Regions from separate parts of the Collinsella sp. wc0529 genome, predicted to be linked through region 2. Evidence: riboswitches for the same ligand, from Rfam matches in the RefSeq annotation. Region 2 holds a riboswitch; the other holds the start of a gene.
The links. A riboswitch is a leader RNA that binds a small molecule or an ion and turns the genes downstream of it on or off. The one in region 2 is predicted to bind thiamine pyrophosphate.

Region 1: linked by a shared signal. The riboswitch ahead of thiM (hydroxyethylthiazole kinase) and the one ahead of thiC (phosphomethylpyrimidine synthase ThiC) in region 2 are both predicted to bind thiamine pyrophosphate.

What each region holds. Positions count from the first base shown of each region.
Region 1 is NZ_JBJXBO010000002.1:443,844-454,933, reverse strand. It holds gene ACKUTP_RS08620 (alpha/beta hydrolase) at 1-104, shown strand, start outside; gene ACKUTP_RS08615 (uracil-xanthine permease family protein) at 166-1,500, opposite strand; gene ACKUTP_RS08610 (5-methyltetrahydropteroyltriglutamate--homocysteine S-methyltransferase) at 1,623-2,756, opposite strand; gene ACKUTP_RS08605 (LysR family transcriptional regulator) at 2,912-3,808, opposite strand; gene ACKUTP_RS08600 (HAD-IIB family hydrolase) at 3,819-4,727, opposite strand; TPP riboswitch at 4,821-4,931, shown strand; gene thiM (hydroxyethylthiazole kinase) at 4,983-5,822, shown strand; gene ACKUTP_RS08590 (MTH1187 family thiamine-binding protein) at 5,826-6,167, shown strand; gene ACKUTP_RS08585 (thiamine phosphate synthase) at 6,164-6,859, shown strand; gene ACKUTP_RS08580 (patatin family protein) at 6,962-7,831, opposite strand; gene ACKUTP_RS08575 (EAL domain-containing protein) at 8,155-10,872, shown strand; gene ACKUTP_RS08570 (diguanylate cyclase domain-containing protein) at 11,000-11,090, shown strand, end outside.
Region 2 is NZ_JBJXBO010000002.1:36,446-47,535, forward strand. It holds gene ACKUTP_RS06750 (DivIVA domain-containing protein) at 1-233, shown strand, start outside; gene ACKUTP_RS06755 (nitroreductase family protein) at 401-931, opposite strand; gene ACKUTP_RS06760 (DUF47 domain-containing protein) at 1,218-1,841, opposite strand; gene ACKUTP_RS06765 (inorganic phosphate transporter) at 1,909-2,958, opposite strand; gene ACKUTP_RS06770 (hypothetical protein) at 3,209-3,547, shown strand; gene ACKUTP_RS06775 (Bax inhibitor-1 family protein) at 3,631-4,326, shown strand; gene ACKUTP_RS06780 (TIGR02452 family protein) at 4,464-5,615, shown strand; gene ACKUTP_RS06785 (SGNH/GDSL hydrolase family protein) at 5,693-6,352, shown strand; gene thiD (bifunctional hydroxymethylpyrimidine kinase/phosphomethylpyrimidine kinase) at 6,686-7,516, opposite strand; gene thiC (phosphomethylpyrimidine synthase ThiC) at 7,693-9,027, opposite strand; TPP riboswitch at 9,020-9,135, opposite strand; gene ACKUTP_RS06800 (hypothetical protein) at 9,199-9,720, shown strand; gene ACKUTP_RS06805 (YaaA family protein) at 9,784-10,593, opposite strand; gene ACKUTP_RS06810 (aminopeptidase) at 10,719-11,090, opposite strand, start outside.

The DNA of each region.
Region 1 (11,090 bases), 410 kb from region 2:
TCGAGCGCGGCATTCCAACAACGCTGGAGCTCAACCCCGGCAATCACTTTGCCCAAACCGACTTACGCATGGCCCGCGGCATCCACTGGATACTGACACATTAAAAATGGTGCCCACACGCATATACGCATGGGCACCATATCTTGTTTTAGCTGAACGCAGCTGCTACTCAGCAGCCTCCTCAAGCTCGGAGACATCAAACTCAAAGTCGTTACCCGGCAGGATGGCGTTGAGCACAATGCCCACCAGTGAGCCCACGGCAATGCCGGACAGCGAAATGGTCACGCCGCCCAGCTCCAGCACGATGGCACTGGCGGTGCTGTAAGCAATGCCGAGCGAAAGCACGAGCACCAGAGCCGCCACCAGCACATTGCGGTTGTTCTGGAAATCGACCTGGTTCTCGATGAGGTTGCGGACGCCCACAGCGCTGATCATGCCGTAGAGCACGAGCGACACACCGCCGATCACACACGCCGGCATGGCCGCAATGACAGCCGCGAACTTGGGGCAGAACGAAAGCACGATGGCGCAACACGCGGCAATTCGAATTACGCGCGGGTCGAACACGCGCGTCAGGGCGAGCACGCCGGTGTTCTCACCATACGTAGTGTTGGCCGGAGCGCCAAAGAGCGAAGCCAGAATCGTGGCAAGGCCGTCGCCGAGCAGCGTGCGATGCAGACCGGGATCGGCAATGTAGTTGCGCTCGCAAGTCGAACCGATAGCAGAGATATCGCCGATATGCTCGATCATGGTCGCGAAGGCCAGCGGCATGATGGTGATGATGGCCGTCGTGGCAAGACCGCTATCGAACTGCGGCCCAAAGAGTGCAAACACGGTGTTGTCCCACACGATGGGCAGACCGACCCACGGAGCGGCGGCAACGCCCGAGAAATCAACCTCGCCGAGCGCAGCCGCAACGGCATAGCTCACCACAACGCCCAGCAAAATCGGCACGATCTTGACCATGCCACGGCCCCAGATGTTGCAGATGACGATAACGGCAACGCCAATGACAGCCACAAGCCAGTTGGTCTGGCAGTTAGCAATAGCGGAACTTGCCAGGATCAAGCCGATGGAAATGACGATGGGGCCAGTCACCACCGGCGGAAAGAAACGCATGACACGCTTGGCGCCAAACGCGCGGAAGAGCGCCGCCAGCACCGGATAGAGCAGACCGGCACAAGCTACGCCCAGGCAGGCGTAGGGCAAAAGCTCGGTCTCGCCGTTGGGCGCGATTGCGGCATAACCGGCAATAAAGGCAAACGATGAGCCCAAAAATGCCGGCACCTTGCCACGCGACAAGAAGTGGAACAGCAGCGTGCCCAAGCCGGCAAACAACAGCGTTGCCGAGACCGAGAGGCCGGTGAGCACGGGCACCAACACCGTGGCGCCGAACATGGCAAATAGATGCTGCAGGCCGAGCAGGAACATGCGCGGTCGGCCAAGCGACGACGCATCGTAGATGGCATCGGCGACAGCGGGCGTCGAGGATTGGGACATGGATGTCCTTTCGAATGGAGGGGCGATCGGGCATAGCGGATTACCTGCCCGAACGATACGATCCGAACCATTGTACGCGATGCGCCATGTCTCGCACGCGCCGTCACCTGCGAACGTTACCGCTATTGCCAAACGCGCTCGGCAACGCGCTTGACCAGCGCGATCTTTGCCCATTGTCCGTCCTCGGTCAGCTTGTTGCCAATCTCGCAGCTGGCAAAGCCGCACTGGGGCGACAGATACAGGTTCTCGAGCGGCACGTACTTTGCAGCTTCGCGGATACGCTCGACGATGGCATCCTCGTTCTCGAGCTCTGCCGCCTTGGTGGTTACCAAGCCCAGCACGACCTTCTTGCCCGGGGCAACGTACTTGAGCGGCTCAAAACCGCCGGCGCGCGGCGTGTCGAACTCCAGATAGAACGCATCGACATTCTCATGCGCAAACAGGTACGGCGCGATGGGATCGTAACCGCCCTCAAAGGCATAGGTAGAGTGGTAGTTACCACGGCACACGTGCGTGTTAATGACCAGGTCGTCGGGCTTGCCCTCGATGGCGGCGTTGTTGAGCGCCACGCCCAGCTCACTCACCTTTTGCAGATCAACCGGGCTCATTCCGGTCTTGGACACAAAGTCGGTATCGCAATAGATGCCCCAGGTGCAGTCATCAAACTGGATGTTGCGGCAGCCTGCAGCGTACAGGTCGGCGATCACCGTGCGATAAGCGGCTGCAATGGCGTCGGCAAGCTCCTCATCGGTCTTATAGACAGCGCGCAGGCTCTCCTGCTGGCCGTCGCAGCGATCGAGCGTGACCTCAGAGAACGTCTGGATCGGCGCCGGAATGGTTTGACGTGCGACCTGACCCTCCCCCTCAAGCGCCTTGACAAACTTAAAGTGCTCGACGAATGGGTGGTTCTCGCCGCTAATGGGACCGGTTACCACGGCGGTATCGGCCGTGGTCTCCTCGTCGTGGAACATATAGCCCGTACGCGAGGTACGGCGTTCAATGCCGTTGAGCCCCCACATAAAGTCGAGGTGCCAGTAACTGCGGCGAAACTCGCCATCGGTGATGACCTGCAGACCGGCGGCCTTCTGCTTTGCCACCAAATCGCGAATGGCATCGTCCTCGACGGCCTTAAGCCCCTCGGCATCAAGCGTGCCTGCCGCATAGGCAGCGCGGGCGTCCTTTACGGCCTGCGGACGAAGAAAGCTGCCGACGATATCGGCGCGAAACGGCGCGTTCGGTTGAATTGAAGTGCTCATAGATATCTCCCTTTGCATTGGTTGCTTTACTGGGACAGAGTATGAGCGCTCATATGGACATCGTAAAATATACGTTTATATCAGTTTGATATAGACGTTTCCTATATCAGTCTGGACTGCCATAAAGAGATTTGACCCGCGCGGAGCACAGCAGCCTAGATATGCTGGCGAATCGCGTCGATATAGGCCTGCCCGTAGCGCGTAAGTGTCGTGTTCTTGCGCGTGATGATGCCAATCTCCATGTACTCGTCTACATCAAGCGGAATCGAGATGATGCCGGGACCGTTAAGCTCATGGCTGATCACACCCGAACACACCGTGTAGCCGTTGAGGCCCATGGCCAGGTTGAACAGTGTCGCACGGTCGCGCACGCGGATATTCTTGCGGCGCTCAAACGTCGAGGTCAGTTCCTCGGAATAGTAAAACGAGTTGTAGCTGCCCTGCTCGTAGGACAGGAAGGGATAGTCCTCCAGGTCCTCGAGCGTCACGCTGGAGCGGCCCGCCAGCGGATGGTCGGCACACACAAAGACGTGTGGCGTGGCGCAGAATAGTCCTTCGAACACGAGCTCGTTGGCCGCCAGCATGCGCTCGATAACCTCGCGATTGTGCTCGGATAAGTACAGGATGCCCAGTTCGCTCTTCATATGCGCGACGTCCTCGATAATCTCGTGAGTCTGCTCCTCGCGCAGGGTAAAGTCGTAGCGCGCGGCATCGAACTCACGGATCACATCGACAAACGCATTAACGGCAAAGGAATAATGCTGACAGCTCACACTAAAGTGCGGCACCTGCTCGGACGCGCCCTTGTACTTGCCCTCGAGCAGGTCGGCCTGGTCGAGCACCTGGCGCGCGTAGCCCAAGAAGGTCTCGCCTTCCTCGGACACAATGACGCCCTTGTTGGTGCGCTCAAAGATGTGCACGCCCATCTCGTTTTCGAGATCGCGGATTGATGCGGTAATCGAAGGCTGCGACACAAAGAGCCGGCGCGAGGCCTCGGTGATGCTGCCGCATTCGGCAACTTTGACGACATACCTGAGCTGCTGAAGCTTCATGGCTTTCTCCCTAGACGTTCGTGACGTCGAAACCCGTCGCATCCATCTGACGCATAAACGGCGGCATCTCCCCCGTCGCGGCGCAGGCGGCAATCTGATGCAGAGCCCCGGCAACCGCATCGTCTGCCGCAGCGCCGATATGCCAGCGCGCGGCAGCCGTGACGGCCTCGTTGGCATTGGCGACTGCAACGGAGTTGGGAACGGCATCGATCATGGGCAGATCGTTATCGGAATCGCCAAATACGGCCACCTCATCGGTCGTCAGGCCCAAAGCGCGCGCCAGCTCCAGTGCAGCGCAGCCCTTGTCCCAACCGGCCGGAAGGATGTCAAGCAGGCGCACTCGATTGTTGGGAAACACAAGCGAGAGTTCCGGCACCTCAGCGGCAACGCGCTCGCGTAGCTCCACGAGCTCCTCACGTGAACGGGCACTCCAAATATTCGCCTTAAACACCGGCGCATCATCGACGACGGGACGGCACGGGGCCTCTTCGCCCTTGAGCCACGCGTTGCCGCCCGACTCCATGGCGCGGCGTACGCGCTCGGGATCGCTCGTCACGCAGTAGGCATCGTTATTCCAAAAGTCATCACCCAGGCTGTAGACCTTCAGATACGTATCGTCGGTCTCCTGCTCCAAGTAGTCAGCCAAACGCATAAGGGCGGCGTTGTCGGTCGCGCGCGAAGCGACCGCCTGACCGTCGACAAACATTACCTGGCCGTTGCAGAACGCGCCGGTCGAGAAGCACTCGACGCAATTGCGGAACATCCAGCCCATCGCGGACGGCTGGCGACCCGAAACCGGGCCAAAGTGCAGACCCGCCGCCTGCATGGCATGAATGCCCTCGATGGCGTAGTCGCTGGCGCCGTCATGCCCGGCTGGAATCAGCGTATCGTCCATATCGGTCAGCACAAGTTTAATCATAAGGCCCCCATTCGTATCGGTCCTACCTATTGTAACGACCTGCCAAAATAAACCTGTCCCTTTTTGGCAGGTGCGCTAGTATAGGGAACAACAGATTCGATGCGGGAGTGCCGGCGGTGCAAACCACAAGGCTGAGAGGGCATGGGGCCCAATCCTTTGAACCTGTCAGTTAATGCTGGCGTAGGGAGCATGCCGCCTTTACAGGGGCGCTGTCTATGCACAGCGCCCCTTTTCTATGCCAAGGAGGCATGTGCAGTGATTGATTCGGAACAGCTTAAGCAAAATGTGGTCAAGGCCGTGGAGGAGATTCGCGCCACCAATCCGATGGCCGGCTCCATCACCAACACGGTGACGATCGACTTTGTCGCCAATGCTCAGCTCGCCGTGGGCGGTTCGGCCGCCATGGTCTATCTGCCCGACGAGGGCGAGGCGCTCGTTGCCGGCGGCGGCGCCATCTATCTCAACATGGGCACGCTCTTCCCCATCTACGAGCAGACGATTCCCCGCGCGGCCAAGGCGGCACACGACGCCGGCAAGCCCTGGGTGCTCGATCCGGTGGGCCTGGGCATCGGTAGCCTGCGAACCCAGCTGGTAAACGAGCTCAAGCAGTACAAGCCTGCCATCGTGCGCGGCAACGCCTCCGAGATCATCGCACTCGCCGGCCTGTGGGGTCTTGAGGGCGAGGCAGCTGATCTGAGCCGCGTGCGCGGTGTCGATACCACCGACACGGTCGACGCCGCCCGCGATGCCGCTGTGGCGCTCGCCCGCTACACCGGCGGAGCCGTAGTGGTCTCGGGCGAAGTCGACCTGATTACCGACGGCACGACGGTGGCCAAGTCCCACGGCGGCAGTCCGCTCATGTCCAAGATCACCGGCTGCGGCTGCTCGCAGGGTGGCGTGCTGGCTGTGTACGCCTGCGCTGCCGATCCGTTTACGGCAGCCATCTGCGGCACCGCCGTCTACAACGTTGCCGGCACGCGTGCCGCCGCTGTCGCCGATGCCCCGGCAAGCTTTAAGGTCGCCTTTATCGACGAGCTCTACCGCGCGACCGCCCAGGATATTGCCGATAACCAACTCGAGCTCGAGGAGGCATAAGCCATGTCCGAGCCCGCAACCAATGCCGGCATGAACACACTCGTCGCCGTGGCCATCGCCCCGTGCGGCACCGGCGATGAACTGTCCGCCGAGGTCGCCGAGGTCGTGCGCGTCATTCGCGAGAGTGGCCTTCCCAACCACACCACCTCGATGTTCACCGAGATCGAGGGCGACTGGGACGAGGTCATGCAGGTCGTGCGCGACGCAACCTTTGTGTTGGCGAGCAAGGGCATCCGCACCGAAGTCGTGCTCAAAGCCGATATTCGACCCGGATTTACCGACACCATGACCGGCAAACTCGAGCGCATGGAAGCACAGATCAAAAAGCAGGAGGAAGCACGATGAGCATCCGCGACAACCTTGATATCTCGGCCTATCTAGTACTCGGCCCCGAAAACACGCTGGGACGTCCCGTGGGCGATGTGGTGGCCCAGGCGCTCGACGCAGGCTTTACCTGCATCCAGGTGCGCTCCAAGGTGGCAAGCGCCCGCGAGATCATCGCACTGACCGGCGACGCCGCGCAGGCAATCGCACAGGCTGGCAAGACCGGTCAGGTCGCCCTGTTAATCGACGACCGCCTGGACTGCGTACTCGCCGCGCGCGAGCAGGGTATTGCTGTCGACGGCGTGCACGTGGGCCAGAGTGATATTCCCGTCGAGGTCTGCCGCAAGCTTCTGGGCCCCGATGCCATCGTGGGCCTTTCGGCACGCTGCGAGGAGATGCTCGAGTACGTCAAGACCGCCGACATGAGCCTGGTCGACTACCTGGGCATCGGCCCGCTCCACGAGACCGAGACCAAACGCGATTGCGGACGCGCAGCCGATGGCTCCATCATCACCAAAAGCTTTGAGGATCTGGCCGCACTCCACGCGGCAAGCCCCGTGCCCATCGTGGTGGGCGGCGGCGTCAAGACGGCCGACCTGCCGCAGCTCAAGGCCACCGGCGTCGATGGCTTCTTTGTGGTGAGCGCCGTCTGCAGTGCCGACGACCCCTACGCCGCAGCCAAGGAGCTCGTCGATACCTGGCAGCGGGCATAGGCATAAGCCGAGCAGCCGATTCGCAGCCTCATATTCTTCAGCAACGGAAAGCGCATCCCAGCTTGGACCTCCATTCCGGGGCGCGCTTTCCGCATGCGACCCTTACCCCGCCAGATACGCTTCCAGCGTGGGCAAGGTCGCCTCCGCATCGCGGCGACCGATCTGGTAGATGCGTTCGAGTTCATCGGGCTCGCGGCACAGCGACGGCACCTTCACCGATTCACTCGGACGCACCACAAAAATTTCGCCGGCAGCCTCGCGACGTGCCAGGTCATCGAGCGTGGCATTGTAAACCTCATGCCGATGCTCAAGCGCTGCGACAAACTCCGGATAGTGACGGAACACGCGACGTAGCATGGGCATCACGCTGTTGGGCTGCTTCACAAAGCGCGCCGGCTGCGTGAGTACCACGATATTGCGGTCATACCCCTGCGCAAACAGCCATGCACTGGGAATAGAATCAGCCACGCCGCCATCCAGGTACTTACGGCCCTCAATGGCGACAGGACGCGTCGCCACGGGAATTGCCGACGACGCCCGGATCCACTCGATATCCCTCTCGTCGCCATACGGCAGATCGTGGTAGACGGCCTTGCCCGTCTCGATATCGGTACACACGCACGTAAACCGCATGGGGCAGGTGCGATATGTCTCCAGGTCGATGGGATCGCGCTCGATGGGCACCTCGTGATAGGCAAAGTCGGCATTGAACATATCGCCGGTTCGCAGCCAGCTGGCCACGCCTGCATAGCGCTTGTCGGCACAATAGGCCTTGTTGTAGCGAATGGCGCGGCCGATCTGGCGCGATTTAAAGTTGTAGCCAAACGCCGCGCCCGCCGAGACACCCACCATATGGTCGCAGGTCAAACCGTGCTCCATCCAAACGTCGAGCACGCCCGCCGTATACATACCGCGGTAGCCGCCTCCCTCGAGCGCGAGTCCCACCGTGCGCGTCGTATCCGGCTGTGCCATGCGACCATCTCCGTTCCTGCGTTTAAAACCGGGACAAGTATACCCGTCAACATATATCGTCTCAGTCGCATTTTTATCGGACATCGCATCGTCGCGCTGCCGTTTGTCGAATAATGGCCGCCCACAGCATGTGCACCCATATATAATTGTGTGCTGTTGTTTATACTACGCAGTAGTTATCAACAGCGAACATTAGCCGGTAAATTAGCCCAACAACGCAGCGAGGCGGGGGCCTGGATACACGCAAAGCGCCGAACAACAACGCGTGTGCACAACGAGCTCGCCCGACGCAATTCGCCCGACCTCAGAAAGCCGCTTACGACATGGATACTGTCAGCAATTACACCGAAACGCTCGAAAAGACCGTTCGCGACCTTCTCGAGCGTCAGGATGATCTGATTAGGACTGCCTTTACCGACCAGCTTACCGGACTTGGCAACCGCGGCGGCTTTGCCCGTTCCTTAGAGGAAATCTGGGAGCAGGAACTGCCCGTGACCATGGCGTTTATCGACATCGATAACCTTAAGCACTGCAACGACATCTTTGGACATGACGAGGGCAACCGCTATATCTTGCAGGTAAGCCTCTATCTCAAGCTGTATATGAAGGTGGACGAGGCGGCGTTTCGCATAGGCGGCGACGAGTTTGCCATCCTATCTACGGTTGCGACCGAGGACGACCTCGCCGAGCGTCTTGAGCACTGCCGAACGGTCCTGCTCAAAAACAACGATTCCGAGATGCCTCACTCGTTTAGCTATGGAGTGTCGCATGCCGACCCCGCCCTGGGCGAAGCCCCCAATCGCATGACGCTCGATGCCGACCATCGCATGTACGACTACAAGCTACGTCATGCCATGCACCTTGATCGACGCAATATCACGCAAGTCCACGCCGACGACTTCGAAATAAGCGATCGTATTTTCGACGCCTTTTCGATGCTCAACGAGGGCCGCTATTTCTTTATCGAGAACTTGGACAAACATCGCACCCTTTGGTCACAAGGCGCCTTGCGCGATCTTGGCCTTCCCTCGGAGCACATAGACAACTGCCGCGATTACTGGAAAACGCGCGTCCATCCCGATGACCTTGAGGCCTACATCAACGACATCGACCAAGTCTATAACGGCACCAAGCACCGTCGCGTCATGCAGTATCGTGTGCGCAATGCCGTCGGCGACTACGTCCTTTGCCGTGCTCGCGGGTTTCGTATCGACGGCGACGGAAATGTCCCCTCGCTCTATGTCGGCGAGCTCGTCAACCACTCACTTGCCGAAACCGTCGATGCCGCCACAGGCCTCGGAACGCAGCGCATGCTGGCCAACGCCATCGACGCCTGCCGTTGCGACCGTTGCGAGACGGGCCTTATAGCGGTGCGCGTTCGTGGCACGACAAAGCTCAACGAGCTCTACGGGGCCGAGGCTGTCGACAACATGCTCGCCGAATACGCAGGCCGCATGCTGTCGATCACCCGCGGTAGGAGTCGCGTCTTCCGTTCACGAAGTGTCCAGTTCGTCGTGCTCAGCAACGATTTGGACCACGGGGCATTCGAGCAACTGACCCGCCACCTTAAAGAGGCCGTTTTCGCTCCTGTTCAAATCGCGGGCGACACCATTACTCCCGTCTGTCTTGTCGTCCCAGCCTTCTACGAGCACTTAACCCATCAAGCGACCGCCGTTTTAGGCGAACTCGAGCGTCGCCTTCGCACGGCCGGCGGGCTTGTTCCCAACGACAGCCTCCCCATACCCGAGGCGGAGCGCAAAAGCGCCATCGCCGAACGTATCGACCCGCTCACGGGCCCCTATCGACCCAGCGAGTTTATGCGACGCGCCAACGCATTTCTCGAGGCAAGGCGCGACGGCGCTTGGTGTATCGCCACCGTCGACATGGGCCACATGCGCCTATTTAACGAATGGTATGGACAGGCCGAAGGCGACCGTATGCTTGCCGATGTGGGCACGGTGCTCAAGGATATCGAGAACGCCGACATGGGTGTCGCGGGATACTGGGGACAAGACGACTTTTGTCTGCTCATACCCTTTGAGCACGATTTCGTTCACCGAGTCTATGCGCGCGTGCGCGAGGCTGTAGCCAAGCACAACGACGGCGTAGGTTTTTGGCCGTCCATGGGCGTTTACCCCATCGACTCCAATGGGGAGATCACCATCGATGCGCAGGCGAAGGCCATGTTTACCAATCGACGCGCAAAAAACGACTTTAAGGAGCGCATTGCCATTTTCTGCCCCGCGGAGTACGAGCGCGAAGTCGCGTTCCACCGCACGCTGACCGAATTCCAGTACGCGCTCTCAGATGGTCGTATTACCTACCACTTGCAGCCCCAGGTCGATATGGAAACCGGTAAGATTATTGGCGCCGAAGCACTCACCCGCTGGATTGACAAGGACGGCTCTCTCATTTCGCCCGCAACGTTTATCCCCGCACTCGAAGAAAGTGGCTTTGTGGTGACGCTCGACAAGTACATTTGGCAGAGTGTCGCCTCGTGGCTGCGCAAGCGCATCGATCGAGGACTTCGTGTGGTTCCGGTTTCGCTTAATGTGTCGCGTGTGGATATCCTTGCCTGCGACGTTGCCGAACATATGGGGGCGCTTGCCGCCCAATACAACCTACCGCCCGAGCTCATGCGTATCGAGATCACTGAGACGGCTTATACGGAAGAGTCCGAGGCCGTGGACAAACTGACGGCCGACCTGCACACCCGCGGCTTCTCGACCTATATGGACGATTTTGGCACCGGTCAGTCCACGCTCGCGATGCTCAAGAACGTCAACGTCGACGTCATCAAGCTCGACCGCGCCTTTGTACCCACCGACCGCGATCAAGGCCGCAGTACGCAGATCGTGTCATCGATGCTCGAAATGGCGCAGTCGCTCCATCTACCCGTCGAGGTCGAAGGCGTCGAGACAAATGAGCAGGCGAACATGCTACGACAAATGGGCGCCCGCTACGCTCAGGGCTTCCTCTACTACCGCCCCATGCCGGCGAAGGATTTTGAGGCATTGCTCGATGGTGGCAATAACAACTGATACGTTCGCGCGCAAAACGCCACCGCCGAAGGGGGAATTTGCCTCCATTAGCTAACTTATATCCCCAATTCAAACCGAATTGGGGATATGATACAAACCATTGTTCCGCCCAAGGAGGTTATCCATCATGAACGAGTCATATCGCCTGGGTGAGCAATTGATTATTGCCTATCTTCAGCGACTTGCGAATGGCATCTCGACCGCCGAACTCGATGTTG
Region 2 (11,090 bases):
TCAAGGCTTCCCGTGAGGAGTTCAAGGCAGAGTATCTCAAGCTCATCCAGCACTTCATGGACGATGCCCAGAATTCCTTCCCGGCCGATCTGATGGCCTCCACGCCGGTCGGTTCTGCCGCTTCTCCTGCAGTGACTGTTCCCGCCGAGCCGCTGCCCGTCGCTGACCCGGTTGTCCCCGTGGCCGATCCCTTCGCCCCGATCGACAACTTTGCTGCCGACGACCTGGACTAACATTCGGCCTACAATTTAGTGCCTAGAAAGGACCCGCAGCTTGCGGGTCCTTTTTTATGACTGTGCAGGGGCGCGCAACATAAAAAACCGAGCCCTGCACATTGTGGCGCAGAACTCGGCGAATGGGTGAGCGGTAAAAGGTAGGTTTTAGGGCATGTGCCAAAAAACTACTTGAGGAGGAAGTTGGGGAGGGGAATGGTACGGGCCTCGCGATGCTCGGGGTCGGCGATGTGGTCCGCAGGATAGCCACAGACAAGCATGTGATAGGGATAAACGCCCTTGGGCAGATTGAACTGCTCCTGTGCCACCTCTGGCTTAAAATGGCATACCCAGCACGTTCCCAGGCCCTGCTCGGTGGCCTCCATCATCATCTGATCGCAAACGATGGATGTATCGATTTCGCTGGAATTCATCTGATCATACGGGCGCACCCAAGCATCATCGGTAACGCTGCAAATAAGGAAGATAAGCGGAGCGCCAAAGATAGACCCATCACGAGCAAACCGAGGCTGACAAGCAGCAGCCTTCTCCAGAAGCTCAGGCGTATCCAACACCATCACACGGGTTGGATGGTTATTACAAGCAGAAGGAGCAATACGCCCAGCCTCAACAATGGCATCCACAACAGCTTGCTCTACAGCCCGATCTTCAAACTCACGACAAGAATACCGACCCCGAGCCAGATCCAAATAAGACATACAAGCCCTCCAACAATTAAAAATCAAACAAACCCAAAGTAACCCAAACAGTACCCAAAGCAGCAATCAGCCAAACGCTCATCAAGGGCCAAAGTGTCCGAACGGATACCAAAGGTCCCTTCAGCCAAACCCCCATTGCGCTATAACTATCAGCCAAAGTTCCCAATGGTGGTACGTAAGGGAGCGGGCCCGGCCACTAATAACCTTTTGAACGACTCTGCTTGCAGCCGGAGTGAAAAAGGTTATTAGTGGCCGGGCCCGCGACCGCCGGGACACGTACCCCCAATTAACTGTTCTTCATGACAATCGAATCCACAACATCGGCCACATTCTCACAGCAGTCAGCGCAGTACTCCAGGAAGGCGTACACGTCACGCCAGGCGATGACCTCGAGCGGGTCCTTGCCGTTAACGTGCAGGTTGCGCATGGCGTTGATATAGAGCTCGTCGGCTTCGGACTCGATGGTGTTGATCTGGATGACGAGTTCGCGCAGGGTCTTGGACTTGCGGTAGTTGGGCAGCTCGACCATCAGGTCTTTCATGGCGCGGCAGGCGTCAGTCACCTTGTGGGCGATGACGATGGCGTCGGGATGGATGCTCTGGATGTTGGTGAAGTAGACGCGCTGCACGACGCCCTCGATGCGGTCGAGCACGGTGTCGAGTGAGCAGCTCATCAGATCCAGATCCTCGCGCTCGAGCGGGGTGATAAAGGCGGTGAGCAAGGCGTCCTCAAGCTCATGGTGCTTCTTGTCGGCCGCATGCTCGATCGCGTGCATCTTGTTGAGCATATCGTGAATCTTTGCGGGATCGAAGTTCTCGAAAATCTTGGTGAGCAGCTCGGCGGCCTGGACGGCAAGGTCGGCGCAGGCGACGTAGTTGTCGAAGTAGAACGAATCGGGTTTCTTTGCCATGGGTGGGTCCTTTCGAGGCGAAGACGGGTGGGCGAGGTAATGCAGTCCGGATGGACGTTCGGTTTGACTAGAGGAACATCATGAACAGCTTGGCCATGACAAAGCTGATGAGTCCGCAGGCGGGGAAGGTGAAGAACCAGGTGAACATCATGTCTTTGACGACGCCGAAGTTGATGGCTGAGAGGCGCTTGACGGCACCGACGCCCATGATGGCGCAGGTCTTGATGTGTGTGGAGGACACGGGGATGCCGGTAAGGGTGGCAAGCAGCAGGTTTGCGGCGCCCGCCAGGTCGGCGGAGAAGCCCTGATACTTTTCGAGCTTGACCATGCTCTGGCCGACGGACTTGATGATGCGCTCGCCGCCCACGCTGGTGCCGATACCCATAGTGGCCGAGCACAGCAGCATAATCCAGATGGGGATGCCTGCATCGCCGACGCTCGTCTGGCCGCTGGCAAAGGCCACGCCTAAAAAGAGCACGCCGATGAACTTCTGTCCATCCTGCGCGCCGTGCATAAAGCTCATGGCCGCAGCGCTCGCGATCTGAGCGTATTTAAAGAAGACATTGGCACGTCGCCTGTTGGCGGCGGCGAAAAGAATCGAGACGAGCTTGCACAGGACCCAGCCCATGACAAAGCCCAGGCCGATGGAGAGCGCCAGACCGTAGATGACCTTCATCCACTCGTGGACGTTGACGCTGCTCGCACCGCCGAGGGCGATGGCGGCACCGGTCAGGCCGGCGATAAGGCTGTGGCTTTGCGAGGTGGGGATGCCAAAACGCGACGCTGTGGCGCCGTAGACGACGATGGAGAACAGCGCCGCGCATAGGCAGGCGAGCGCCATGGTGCTGTTTCCGCCAAAGTCGACGATATGTGAGATGGTGTTGGCGACGCTCGCGTTAAAGTGCGTCATGATGAGCACGCCGAGGAAGTTGAATGCGGCGCTCATGAGAATGGCGGCGCGGGCGGGCATGCAACGCGTAGTGACGCAGGTCGCGATGGCGTTGGGCGCGTCGGTCCATCCATTGACGAAGATGGCGCCCAACGCGAGGATCACGGTGACGGCAAGGACTGGGTTCGACACAATTTGGCCGAGGAAGGTTGAGAACGTTACGTCCATATATGGGCTTTCTCGAAGTTTGCAGACACGTTACAAAAACATGATAAATCGTATCACCTCCTGCGGGTCTCTTTACCGAGTTCTGATGGGAGAAGTGAACTTTTTGGCACTAAAATTGAATATTAGCCCTGTTGACCGCGGGTGTTCTTTTTGCTAACACGCCATACGGACACGTGCGATTACTACGACACTCCAAAACCACAGTCTGTTCGCTTTACAACATGCAAACATGCGTTCGATAATAGGAGGCATGGAATATCGACAGACAGACGGCAAAACTCGGCGCGTGCACAAGCAGTATGTGGACGTCGTGGCCCGCATCCTCGCGGGCGGACAAGTCGTGCCGGTTACCGTCTGCTGGGTCGACGGTCGCTGCTTTACGATTGACGAGATCGTCTCGTCCACTGGTTTTGGCCTGACGGTCCACGGCGTTCGTACGGCAACCTATAAGGTGCGTTTTGGCGGGCACGCGACCGAGTTGTATCTGGAGGACCAGGCGTGCGGACGGCCGGACGGCTCGCAGGCCCACGTGATGCGTTGGTGGGTCTGGGCGTTTGATCGTACGCTTGAGGGCGAGCGCCGTAGGTAAGGACGCACGGCGTTCGGGTACAATGGCAGGAATCTTGTCATCTGCTGCGCCGTCTTTCACGGCGCTTTGTGAAAGGACGAAGTATGAACGATATCCAGGGCTATCAGAACGGCCCCATCGAGACCGGTGCAAGCCGTGCCAAGGAGATGTCGCCGCGCGCGTACAACCTTGTCATGTCTGCCCTGATTTTCTTGGGCTTTTGCGCCATGGGCGCCGGCGCCTACTTTACGAGCACCATGTCGTTTGCGCGCATGATGATGAGCGGCGCAGCCTTGCCGCTGGTCTTTGGCTCGTTTATTTTGACCATCGTCGGCATGGTCATGATGTCGGCCGCCGCCAGCAAGCAGTCCGTGGGCCTGTCCCTTGTGGGCTACGTAATCTTTGCGAGTACCTTTGGCCTGACCGCGTCGTTTGGCCTTGCCAACTACGACCTGCCCACCATCAACACCGCTTTTATCGCCACGGCCGCCATCACCTTTGTCTTTGGCGCGCTGGGCGTGACCTTCCCCAAGTTTTTCCAGCGCGTATATGGCATCGGTTTTGGCATTCTGCTCGCCACTGTTCTGGTTGAGATCGTGCTGATGTTCATGGGCGTCTCGCAGTCCATCACCGACCTGATCGTGATCGTGGTGTTCGCCGGCTTTATTGGCTACGACACCTATGTTGCCACGACGGTGCCGCCTACGCTGCCCAACGCCGTGCTCATGGCGTCCAATCTGTTCGTTGACATTATCAACGTGTTCCTGCGCATCCTGAACATCCTTGGCCGTCGCGACTAGTGGCGAATTGCGGCGGTGCTTGCCGTGCGGGCAAATCGATGCGAAAGGCGGTCCTTCGGGGCCGTCTTTTTTGTACGCGGCGGGGTATCATGGATGGGAAAAGCCGATAGCGGCAGCGACAGGAAAGGTGGCCACGTATGGCAGACGTCGACAACAGGAACCGTAACCGCAGGTCCAACCGAGCGGGTCAGCCCAATCCCAAGCGCGAGGCCCGTGCCAAGGCCGCCGAGCGTCACGTGTCAACTGTGTCCGAAGCGTGCGCCAAGGATATCGAGCGTTCGCTTGCCGGTGTTCGCGAGTTTGACGGTATGCCTGCCGGCTTTGTCGCGGCGATGAAGGCCAAGGTTCAGACTGCTGTGGCCGCTGAAGAACAGGTTGCCGAGGACGTCGAGGGCGCGGAGGCTGCCGAGACCGAGGCGGCACCCGAGAGCGAGGCAGCGCCCGAGACCGAGGCAGCTCCTGAGCCCGTCGAGGAGCCTGCCGAGGAAATCGCCGAAGCTGAGTCCGCGCCTGCTGAGGAGCCTGCTGCGTCCCTGCCTGAGGTCACCGTGCTCGATGCCTCCGCCACGCAGGCCATCTTGGACAACGGTCGTGGCTATGCGCAGTTCTGCGACATGGCCGTGCTCGCCTTTGCCTCGTTCACCAATCCGGGCGGTGGCTATATTCAGGGTTATCTGGGCCAGGAGGCCACGCTGTGCGCCGATTCGTATCTGTACAACGTTCTCGATAAGCAGCGCAAATGGTACGGCGAGAACCGTCGCCGCAACATCAACTGCGAGCTTTACCGAAACCGTGCGCTGGTGGTGCCTGCGGTGCGCTTCGATCGCAACCACGTGCATGCATACGCCGACGTGATCGTGGCCGCCGCGCCCAACGTTAAGCGCGCCCGCCAGGAGTATCGCGTGAGCGACGATGCTCTGCTGGATGCCCTGCGCGACCGCATTCGCTTTGTGCTTGCCATCTGCGACGAGCTGGGTCGCGAGAAGCTCGTACTGGGCGCTTGGGGCTGCGACAACAACGGCTTTGACGCCGAGGCCGTGGCCGAGCTCTTCCGCAAGGAGCTCGCGTCGGGCGACTTTAAGGTCAAGCAAGTCTTCTTTGCCGTGCCTTCTACGCGCTGGGATGAGGATTTTGCCAAGTTCGAGCACGTGCTGGCAAACTTCCCCGAGCGCAACGAGGAGTCCTATGCCCAGGTTGCCGCTCGCGCTGCGGCAGCTCGCGCCGCCGAGCAGGCCCAGGCTGCTACCGAGGATGATGAGAACGAGGACGATTGGCGCAAGTACCTGTAATCGGTACGTGCTGACAGATGGGTCGAGCCGGCGGGAGGGCTGCTCCCGTCGGCTTTTTACTGAGCGAGGGGCTTACGATGAAAAACGTTCTATGCTTTGGCGACAGCAACACCTATGGTTACGATCCGGCGGGCATGCGCGACGGCACCGCGGTGCGCTATGCGCGGGATGTGCGCTGGTGCGGCGTGGCCCAACGTGACTTAGGCGAGGGCTGGCATGTAATTGAAGAAGGCCTCAACGGCCGCACGACGGTACGCGACGACATGTGCCATCTGGACACCAATCTTAACGGCATCCGCGCGCTGCCGATGCTGCTCGAGGCCCATAAGCCACTGGACGCCATTGTGATCATGCTGGGCACCAACGACTGCAAGACGGTCTTTAACGTGACAGCTGCCGATATCGCCCGTGGCGCCATGGCGCTGATTCGCGCCGTCCGCGCGTTTCCGTGGACCGACGCTGCGCCTTGTCCGCGCATTCTGCTGATGGCTCCTATCAAGATCAAGCCGCAGATCGCCGATGTATATATGACCGATTTTGACGAGCGTTCCGTCGAGGCCTCGGAGCATTTTGCTGAATACTATGCGCACGTAGCCGAGCAGTTTGGCTGCGACTTTTTGAATGCAGCGGAGTTTGCCGAGCCGGGCGATATCGACTATCTGCATATGATGCCCGAAAGCCATGAGAGCCTGGGTCACGCCGTGGCGGCCAAGCTCCAAGAGATGCTCGGTGAGTAGCACGGCCCCAAACCACCACAATAGTTCTCCTTGCGGTGGCTTGTTTCGTTGATTTGTCTTGATCTGTAACAGTTGTAAGGCCGAAAACGGGCTAGATGTTACAGACTAAGATTATTTAGGTCGATATCGGTCGTTTGTCTCGATCTGTAACATCTAGGGTCGATTTTGCCGAGTTACTGTTACAGATCGAGATTATCTTCTGAGCGGAATTTGAATGTCTCAATCTGTAAGAGGTGGGCCGAAAAATGGACTCTAATTGCTATGGATCGAGATGTTTGTGGGAACCACCGCAAAGGTGCCTGTCCCCTTTGCGGTGGTTTTGAACTGCGAGTCTTAATATTGCCACATATGGTTAACGGGGCCGGAGCCTTTGCCCATGTCAAAGCCGGCGGCGAGAGCGCCCGTTAGGTAGGCCTTGCCGGCGTTGACGGCATCGGCAAGATCCATGCCCTGGGCCAGCGCGCAGGCGATGGCGGACGAAAGCGTGCAGCCGGTACCATGCGTGTTGCCGGTCTCGATGCGCTTGTGGCGGAACCACGTGGTGAGCGGATCGCCCAGGTGGTTGCCCTCGTCATCGAGCGGTGCGGGCTCTGCTAGCACATCGTTGGCCTCGTTGACAAAATGCCCGCCCTTAACGAGAGACGCGCACCCAAAGCGGTAGGTGAGGAGCATGGCGGCATTTTGCTGCGTGCGCTCGGAATCGACCTCGTAATCGAGCAGCGCCATGGCCTCGGGAATATTGGGCGTGATGACGGTCGCCAGGGGGAACAGGCGGCGTGTAAGCGCTTCGGCGGCGTCCTCTGCGATCAGACGAGCGCCCGAGGTGGCGACCATGACGGGGTCGACGACGATATTTTGTGCGTCCCAGGCACTCAGGCGGTCGGCGATAACCTCGATAATCTCGGCAGAGGAAACCATGCCGATCTTGACGGCACTGGGGCGGATATCGTCAAAAACGGCATCGATTTGCGCCGCGACAATATCCGGGGAGATGTTTTGCACGGCGGTGACACCGAGCGTGTTTTGTGCGGTTATGGCTGTGATGGCCGTCTCGGCATACAGACGGTGCGCCGTGATGGTCTTGATGTCGGCCTGAATGCCGGCACCACCGCTGGAATCTGATCCTGCGATGGATAGAACGGCGGGTACCTTACTGCGATCCATGTTCGCTCCCTTGTTCGGTCGGATTCAAATGGGTCTTCTGCCTGCATTATAAAGTGCCCGGGCCGGCTGTATGCCGAACCCGGGCGGGTAGTGCAATCTTTACGCAAACGCAAGCAAATGTTCACACGTCAACAATTGACGAACACCTTGTTACCGATTGCGGCTCCGGCGACGAGTTAGTCCTCCATGCCGAGGTCGATCGTCGTGCCTTCGAACACCTTGTTAACGGTGCGGACGGCGCACATCTTGCCGCACATGGTGCAAGTACCCTCGGTGGCGGCGGGGGATTCCTCGTAGCGCTTCTTACCGGTGACCGGGTCGAGAGCGCACTTCCACATGGCGTCCCAGTCGAGCTTGCGGCGTGCCTGGCCCATCTTGTCGTCCATGTCGCGGGCGTGCGGCACCTTCTTGGCGATGTCGGCGGCGTGTGCGGCAATCTTGGTGGCCATGAGGCCGTCGAGCACATCCTGGGCGTTAGGCAGGCATAGGTGCTCGGCCGGCGTCACGTAGCACAGGAAGTCGGCGCCGGAGCTGGCGGAGATAGCGCCGCCGATGGCTGCGGTGATGTGGTCGTAGCCCACGCCGATATCGGTCACCAGCGGCCCGAGCACATAGAACGGGGCGTTGTGGCACAGGCGCTTCTGCAGTTTCATGTTGGCGGCGATCTCGTCGAGCGCCATGTGACCCGGGCCCTCGACCATGACCTGGACGCCGGCGGCCCAGGCGCGCTTGCACAACTTGCCGAGCTCAATCATCTCGGCGGTCTCGGTGGCGTCGTTGGAGTCGTAGAGGCAGCCCGGGCGGCAGGAGTCGCCGAGCGAAATCGTCACGTCGTACTCATGGCAGATTTCGAGCAGCTCGTCGTAGAACTCATAGAAGGGGTTCTCGTTGCCGGTGACCTCCATCCAGCCAAACAGCAGCGAGCCGCCGCGGCTCACGATGTTCATGAGACGGCCGGTCTCCTTAAAGGTCTTGGTGACCGACTTGTTAATGCCGCAGTGGATGGTCATAAAGTCCACGCCGTCCTCGGCGTGCGCGCGCACGACTTCGAACAGGTCGTCCTTGGTGAGCTTGACCAGCGGCTTTTCCATGTAGCCGATGGCGTCGTACATGGGGACGGTGCCTACCATGAGCGGCGTCTCGTCGATGAGCTGCTGGCGGAACTGGCGCGTCTTGCCCGAGTTGGAGAGGTCCATGATGGCGTCGGCGCCAAAGTCCTCAGCGATCTTGACCTTCTTCCATTCCTCGGCGGCATCGGCCTTGTCGCCCGAGATGCCCAGGTTGACGTTGACCTTGGTGGACAGGCCCTCGCCGACGCCAAAGGCGCGCATGCCCTTTTTGATGTGCACGATGTTGGCGGGAATGGCGATGCGGCCGTCTGCCACGCGCTCACGGATGTACTCGGGGTCGCGATGCTCGCGCTCGGCGACCTCCTTCATCTGCGGTGTGATCTGTCCGGCGCGGGCAAAGTCGATTTGCGTGACGAGCTTGGGCTCTGTCTGTGTGCTCATTGGCACGGCTCCCTTCGTTGGCATTACCCATATCAGGTTTGCGGGTCAGGGCGGGCGCGCCCAGTCTCAGCCTGCCGTCTTGTCCTGCAAGCTCCCCGTTTATGTGGTGGGCTCAAGTATAGCTCGAATGGGTACGATTGGCCTAACGAGCGTGCCTGTGGGGAGGCGTACATGGAAGACAAGCATCTATATCGAGAGACACAATGGGATGTATCGGCCGCGGAAAGCCGTGCGCACCATGGCCTTGTCGCGATTGGTTTTGCGGTGCTTGCCGTGTTGGTGATTGCCTTTTGTATCTGGACGTTTGGCGGTCGCGGCGGCGCTGCATGGGAGTTCGAGGCTGATGATAGCCTACCGATTATGACGGTGAGGAGTACTGGCGGTAATGCCAATACGCTCGCCGCGCCGGGCGACTATTGGTATTCGCGCGACGAGTTTGTGCAATTGCAGCTGAGCGGTGGGTCTATTCCTGGTGAGGAAATCGAACGCGTGACGTATGATGCGACGCTCAAAACGCTCACGGTGAAGCTTAAAGATCAAGGAGATGTGCCCACGACCATGGATATCGCCCTGACGGAATGGCGTTTGGAGCCTCCGACGGGTGTTGCGGTGTCCGAGGTTGAGCACGTCAAGATTGTCTATCAGGACGGTTCGACAAACGGGATTGCAAAGGCCGACGGTCTAGCAGAATAGCGGAGTGTTTACCGAATGTCATGAAAGCATGCCGAGGTGGAGTTCGGCGCTAGTGACAGGCTTCTAGAATGCCTGCTCGTTGATGAAGACCAGGCTGTCTGGGGACGAGAGCTCGGGGACATAGCGGTAGCCAAGGTTGAACTCGGTAAGACCGGCGGCGTCCTTGACCTTGTTTTCCGCCATCCAGCGGACCATCGAACCGCGTGCCTTTTTGCTGGCGGTCGATTGCTGGACGGGCTTATCGTTGCGGACGCCTTCGCCAAAAACGCAGGTGATAACCGTTGTATCCTGTGCAGCATGGGGCAGGACGGCTTTGGCGTATTCCACGCTGGCAAGGTTGACGATAGTGGTGTTAGAACCGGCCGGCGCAATTGCCTGCGCAAGTCGATTCCCCCAGAAGGCATAGAGATCGCGAGCACCGTCGACGGAGAGCTTCGCCCCCATTTCGAGCCGATAGGGCGACACGCCGTGGAAGGGGCGCACGCATCCGTAGAGTCCCGAGAGAATCCAGAGATGGTTTTGCAGCCAGTCGAGCTGTGCGGCATCCATGACCTCGGGCGCCATGCTTTGGTATTGGATGCCGTGGTAGGACATTACGGCGGGGGAGATTCGACGCGCGATATCGGGATCGGCGAGGTCGGCATCGCTCAGGACGGGCATAAATTCGTGAAGCGTATCCAGGCACGTTGCAAGCAGCCTGTCGCTCACGTTCCAAAGGGCCTGAAGGCCTGCCGCGCCATCCTCGCGTTCGATGCCCAGCAGTGTCTGATGAAGCCGGGCCGTCTGGTGTGCAAAAGGCGGTATGCCCCAAACGTCAAAGGCATCTTGAGCTGTCCGCATCTGTTTGGCGGGCGAAATGACGACCTGTAGCACGGAATCCTCCTCCCGTTAAAAAGTTGCGGTGAAATGCGGAACGCTTTTCCTGTTGGAAGGCCTGATGAATCCGTATTTCACCGCAAGTTATAAAGGGCTGGTTTGGGGCGCTTTACGAGGGTTTGTTAGGCGCGCTCGAGGAAGGCCTTGTAGCCGCGGTAGGCCTCGTAGATATCGGCCTTGTTGGCGACCTCCCATAGGGCGTGCATGGACAGAACGGCAACGCCGGAGTCGATGACATTCATGCCGTACTTGGCCATGATGTAGGCGATGGTGCCGCCGCCACCTGCGTTGACGCGGCCGAGCTCACAGGTCTGGAAATCCACGCCTGCCTTGTCCATGATGTCGCGGACGAGGGCCACATACTCGGCATCGGCGTCGTTGGAGCCGCCCTTGCCGCGGCTGCCCGTGTACTTGTTAAAGCACAGGCCGCGACCCATAAAGGCGGCGTTCTTGGTCTCGAACTTGGCGGCATAGCCCGGGTCGAAGCCGGCGGA